Regions from separate parts of the Acinetobacter sp. FB genome, predicted to be linked through region 1. Evidence: predicted binding sites of a transcription regulator. Region 1 holds the regulator's gene; the other holds the start of a gene.
What was found. Region 1 encodes PhoB, which activates phosphate uptake and scavenging genes when phosphate is short. Its sites were predicted from a motif close to TGTCATNAANCTGTCATAA; they were not measured.

Region 1 (3,438 bases):
AGTGCCACACCTGCGTTATTGAAAATCATATTCACTGAGCCATGATCTTGAACAGTTTCTTGCGCCCATTGCTTCACCGCTTCACGGTTTGAAACATCAAGAACTTTGGTCGTTACTGTGATTGGGTTTTGTTTTACCAACTCAACAGTTTGCGCTAATCCTTTCTCATTGATATCACTCAATGACAAATGGCAACCTTGTTTAGCCAATAAAATTGCCAATTGTTGTCCAATCCCAGAACCTGCACCTGTGATCGCTGCGACTTTATTTTTAAAATTTTTCATTGCCTATCCTTTGTATTGCGAATGATATGCACACATTTGTCTTGATCATGTGCAGTTTAAGCTATAACCAATATAATTTTGACAATACGGGTTGTCAATATAGTACACTACAGCTTTAAGACAAATGGCAATAACCAACATATTGCTTGTCATATTAGGTCTATTTACATTTCATGACGTAAGATGTTTAGACACGATGAAATAAGTTTTACGAAATTTAGTTATTCTAAATTCGCAAGACCTGTTTAAAATGCAAATAAATCTTAGACATACGATTTAAAGACTTTTTAGGGAACGGTTTTTCCATGGCAACTGAAGATCTAGCGACACGCAAGAAAAATAATACCGAAGCGAAAGAGCGTCAGTTTAAAGGTCTCTCTTTAACTGAACGCAAAGAAGCTCGCCGCGAAAAGTTGATTGAAGCAGGCATTGCAACCTATGGTACACAGGGTTTTTTTTCGGTCACTGTCAAAGATGTCTGTAATGAGGCGAAGCTGACTGAGCGTTATTTTTACGAATCATTTAAGAAAAGTGAGGAGCTTTTCCAAACGGTATTCTTAAAAATGATTGGCAAAATGCAAAATTGTTTGACCCAAGCTGTGCTCATGGCTGCACCTGAACCTAAGAATATGGTTACGGCAGGTTTATCTGCATTATTGAGTGCGATTAAAGATGACCCTCGTATGGCACGAATTATTTATATCGATGCCATGTTGGTGCAAGATTTACATAATCAGGCGACGATTCAAGAAACCTTGACTCAATTCGACCGAATTATCCAAGCTTTCGTGATGATTACCATGCCGAATGCACCTCAAAGCGGTGAAGAAGTTTCATTAATGGCAACAGGTTTAAATGGTTACGTCACGCATATTATTATTCGTTGGGTTTCCGAAGGTTTTAAACAACCCTTAGAAGATGTGTTATCTGCTTGTTGTGCTGTGTTTTTATCATTTATTGAAACCACCTCACAAAAAAATTAAAATCCTTTTACAGTTTTGTGACGAACACAATAGAAAGGTTTCAATGGTATTAACCAAATGAATTCATTTGTTTTATTTGCAAACAACTTGTCATCATTTGGTCACTACTCTGCCCTAGAATTGTCACAATTTATTGCTAAATTCGACTTTATTAACTCTTTTGCAATGATATTGTCATAATTAATCTTTGTAATAAGCCTGTCATAACAACAAAACGGTTCACCGTTACAGATTTTAAGGGTATTGCGCAGTGAAAGATGACTATATTTTAATTGTCGATGATGAGCTACCGATCCGCGAAATGATCCATACCTCTTTGGATATGGCAGGCTTCCAATGTTTACAAGCTGAGGATGCCAAACAAGCGCATCAGATTATCGTCGATCAGCGTCCTGCTCTTATTTTGCTGGATTGGATGCTACCGGGTGGTGTCAGTGGTGTAGATCTATGCCGTCGTCTCAAACGTGATGAAAACTTAGCTGAGATTCCTGTCATCATGCTGACAGCACGTGGTGAAGAAGACCATAAAGTGCAAGGGTTAGATGCGGGTGCAGATGATTATATGACCAAACCATTCTCTACGCGTGAATTGGTTTCTCGTATCAAAGCGGTATTACGTCGTGCAAATGCGCTCAGTGGCGAAAAAGTCATTGATGCTAATGGCTTAATGCTCGATCCAGTCAGCCAGCGTGTGAGCTTTGGTAACAGTATTCTCGATATGGGTCCAACCGAATATCGTTTATTGGCTTTCTTTATGACACACCCTGAACGTGCGTATACACGTGCACAATTACTGGATCAAGTTTGGGGCGGTAATGTTTATATCGAAGATCGTACCATTGACGTGCATATCCGACGTTTACGCAAAGTCTTAGAACCTTTCGGCGTAGATCGTTTTGTACAAACAGTACGTGGCACAGGCTATCGTTTTTCTACACGAGCTGATTTGGCAGCAGGTTAAAATCCTTTATGTATGAACCTTATCCCGTCCCTGAACTGGCACGTGAACATCAACGTTTCCGTCACAGCAATTTATGGACGTTTGCAAAACAAGATCTAAGACTGCTACTTTTTTTCTTATTGATTGCGAGCTTAATTGGATTCGGGGTTGGATACTTTTGGAGCTGTATTTTTGTCGCGTTCGTCGTTTTTTTTATACTCCAACTCCGCTCACTGTATTTGGTCAATGAGTGGATCTCAAATCGCCCCTATGATGTTCCCCCAAATCTAAGCGGTATTTGGGGTGCATTATTATTTAATGTCTATCGAGCGCAGCGACAAGAACGTATCGTTCAAGCTGAAATGGTAGGTTTGATTGATCGTGCTCAATCATCGCTGGTTGCATTGGCTGAAGCTGTCGTTTTGATTGATGACCAACATCAGATTGAATGGTGGAATCCTGCTGCCGAGAAGTTATTGGGCATCAATCCTTTGGATCGCGGACGTAATTTACTGGCTATTTTGCGTCAACCCAGTTTTATTGAATATTTTAATCATATCGATCAAGCACCTGATGGTATCCGTTTACAGGCTCAAATGGACGAAGACCGATATGTGCAAGTGAAGTTAACTCGTTTTGGTGGTGAAAGCCGCTTATTGGTGGCGTATGACACCACTCGCGTACATAATCTTGAACAAATGCGTAAAGACTTCGTGGACAACATTTCTCATGAATTACGTACACCGCTCACCGTATTGAGTGGTTATATCGAAACATTTATCGATCAAGATGACATTACTCCTCGCTGGAAACGCGCTTTCACTCAAATGCAATCACAAACCAAACGTATGAATGCATTGGTGAATGATTTATTGCTTTTATCCAATTTAGAAAACAATAAAAAAGTTGCTAAAAATCAAATTATTGACATGGCAAATTTGATGAATCAATTATTTGATGATGCGCGTGCTTATAATCTCGATTATGGTCATACTTTAAATTTAGATATCGACAGTCATTGTGATTTAATCGGCTCTGATATGGAAATTGCCAGTGCGTTTAGTAATTTAATCACCAATGCAATTAAATACACGCCGAAAGGCGGCATTATTACGATTGGCTGGCATGAAGATGGTGATCACGCTTACTTTACCGTACAAGACAATGGGATTGGCATTAATCCAAAACATCTACCCCGTTTAACTGAGCGTTTTTATCGTGTTGACAGCGC
Region 2 (3,438 bases), 1.6 Mb from region 1:
ACCGACTGATAAAAAAATTTATATTCATTGTAATCAACCACAAAACCCAGCTATAAATTTTCAAATCGTCTATAGAATTAAACTGAGCATAAAAGGCACAATAGAAATTGATCAAAGTGAGTATGTACATCATCCACTCTGAAACCAAGATTGTGCTCTGATTCCGCTTAAATAACAGTAAAAATAGAACAGGACAAATAAGAACAACATTTAAGTAAGTTAAATATTCTCCATACATTTATTATTTTTCTCATTTTATTAATTTAATTATAAAAGATGACTTCACAATATAAAGCCATCTTATTCAGGCATATTTAATGATCAAACAAACCTTATCGGCTTAAATTCAGGCTCATTTTTATGATGATCATCATCACACTCTTCACCTTCTTCTTTCGTACCACGATCAATATAACCACTGCGCTGTTCTTTTGGTAAATTTTCCATTTCCCATGCATAAACAGCTTGCATACAAATTTCACGTTGCTCTTTGGTCAATGCAATGCCATTTGGCCATTTACCAATTTCAACAGCAGTTTTCAGACGCTCAACAATTTCAGGATTTAAAATAGCGAGCATTTGTTCAATATTCATGAGTCATCCTGTTGAAAAGATTCAAAATCTTGATTCCAGCCCAGTTTAGTACGGCAAGCCATATAAAAATCATAACCAGGTGGATGTAATAAGCTTAGTTTAAACGGATGTTTACGAATATGCACCGTATCACCCACATTTAATGCAACACTATGTTGTCCATCGGCACTCACCATCGGTAAGACACGATTTTCACGGATGGTGATCTTAATCTCACTTTGTCCACCGACAACGATTGGACGAGATGACAAAGTATGTGGGTGCATTGGTACAAGTGCGATCGCATCCATACTTGGATGCAAAATTGGCCCACCACCCGAAAGTGAATAAGCGGTCGAGCCTGTTGGTGTCGATACAATTAAACCATCACTGTGCTGACGATAGACATATTGCCCATCAATACTCAATTCGAAATCGATCATATGAACCGATTTACCTGAGTGTAACACCACATCATTTAGGGCAATTGCATCATAAATGGTTTCGTTATTGGTACGAACTTCCATTTCGAGCAAGAAACGTCGATCTAGTTGAAATTGACCTTGTAGTACCTGATCCAGTTTAAAAATTGCTTCTGCCGGCTTAATATCAGTTAAGAATCCGAGTCGACCACGGTTAATCCCAATAACGGGTGTATTGTATCTGACTAAAGCACGTGCCGCATGAAGTAAAGAACCGTCGCCACCCACAACGATCACCAAATCCACTACTTCACCTAATAAATTACGGCTCACGGTCTGACCATAACTATAAGGTACAAGTTTGGCTGTTTCCTGATCAAAAACGGGATTTAAGCCTAAAGTGATCAAATGATCATGAATTAAACATAACGTTTCTACTACAGAATTCTTATCTGGTCGCCCAATTAGACCAATATTTCGAAAGGATTTATGTGAAATTTGCACGAATAACTCAGCTCCACCGCGACTATTGACTATCATATCATTAACAATCAAATTTTCGTTGATGATTGATTAAAAAGTATAAAAATGTCTATTCGTTGTTTTTTTATACGATTAATGTCAACACCTTCTGAAAGTTTTTATTGCATGTTGCTATTTATTCACAGTTTTATGATTGCAAAATGACAATAAGCTATCGCATCATTACTCACATTGTTTCGGTTTTAACGCAAGTCTATGAAGTGTGAACGTGGTATTGGTTTTCTAGCACTAATTTTTTCAATTTTAGTGATTGGTGTGTTTATTGCCTTTAGTATCTATCTGATCCGTTTGGATAATATTATTCGCAATAAATTTGAAGGTCAGCGTTGGGATATTCCTGCCAAGGTATTTGCTCGTCCATTAGAAATCTATGCGAATGCACCCATTACTCAAGATAATTTTGTCCAAGAATTAAAATTATTGGGCTATAAAAATACGGCGAACTATGAAAAATCAGGAAGTTACATCATTCAAGGTAACCAAATGTATGTTCATACACGTGGTTTTGACTATGGTGATAGTAATGAACCTGAACAGGTGCTTGAGATTGCTTTCAATCAAGGTCAAGTCGGTGAAATTCGTTCAACTAAACCTTCTAGCACAGGCATTGCTCGTTTAGAACCTCTATTAATTGGTGGTATCTATCCACAACATAATGAAGACCGTGTCCTCATTAAGCTGAATAAAGTACCAAAAACACTAATTGAAGCCTTAATTTCAACAGAAGACCGAAATTTTTATCACCATCATGGTATTTCTATTCGAGGTACAGCACGTGCCTTAGTCAGTAATGCAACAGGTGGTCGACGTCAAGGCGGCTCAACATTAACCCAACAGTTAGTTAAAAATTTCTATCTTTCACCAGAAAAAACGCTCAAACGTAAAGTCAATGAAGCCCTTATGGCGTTGTTGATTGAGCTACATTACAGCAAAGATGAAATTCTAGAAGCTTATTTAAATGAAGTAAATTTAGGTCAAAATGGCAATTACTCAATTAACGGTTATGGCTTAGCTTCACAATTCTATTTTGGTTTACCTCTGAGTGAATTAAATATTTCCCAACAAGCCTTTTTGGTTGGTTTAGTACAGGGTCCAACTTTATATAATCCTTGGCGTAATCCTGAGGCGGCAAAAAAACGCCGTGATGTTGTATTAAACAATATGATGGTGATGGGCTATTTATCTGAAACAGAATATCAAGATGAAATCTCACGTCCTTTAAATATTGTGAGTAAACCAACTTTAGGACCTGCAAAATTCCCAGATTTCCTTGATATCGTACGTCGCCAATTACGTACAGAATATCAAGAAAGTGATATTACCAATCAAGGCTTGAAAATTTTCACAACGCTTGACCCGATTGCACAGACACAAGTTCAAAATGCTTTTAAAGACTCTGTTGAACGTTTAGCAAAAGCAAATCCAGCACGTTTGAAAAACTTACAAGGCGCTGTGCTTGTTGCTCATCCTGAGAATGGTGAATTGGTTGCTGCTGTTGGTTCAACCCAAGATTTTACTGGCTTTAACCGTACACTAGACGCTAAACGTCAAGTCGGTTCGTTGTTAAAACCAATTATTTATCTAAATGCGATCGAATCCGGACGTTATACGTGGGCGAGTCCGATTGAAGATAGTGCCGTTAATATTCCAGTTGAGGGCGATAAGAGTTGGACACCAAAAAATTATAGTGGTGGTGAACACGGTGTTGTACCTATGCAACAAGCCTTGGCAAATTCATATAACCTATCTGCTGTTCGTTTAGGAAATGAATTTGGATTATCAGCATTTTCAAATAAGCTAAAACAATTTGGTGTTAGTTCAAATATCCCAGCTTATCCATCTATCTATTTGGGTGCAGTAAATATGTCCCCAATGGAAGTACTTGGCATTTATGGTAATT

Region 2: the regulator PhoB is predicted to act here: its motif matches at 1,666-1,684, upstream of AC0JIQ_RS08990 (NAD(+) kinase).

What each region holds. Positions count from the first base shown of each region.
Region 1 covers NZ_CM148502.1:95,294-98,731, reverse strand. The annotation lists gene AC0JIQ_RS00450 (SDR family NAD(P)-dependent oxidoreductase) at 1-284, opposite strand, end outside; gene AC0JIQ_RS00445 (TetR/AcrR family transcriptional regulator) at 590-1,267, shown strand; gene phoB (phosphate regulon transcriptional regulator PhoB) at 1,518-2,228, shown strand; gene phoR (phosphate regulon sensor histidine kinase PhoR) at 2,237-3,438, shown strand, end outside.
Region 2 covers NZ_CM148502.1:1,919,853-1,923,290, forward strand. The annotation lists gene AC0JIQ_RS08985 (YeaC family protein) at 322-594, opposite strand; gene AC0JIQ_RS08990 (NAD(+) kinase) at 591-1,499, opposite strand; gene mrcB (penicillin-binding protein 1B) at 1,734-3,438, shown strand, end outside.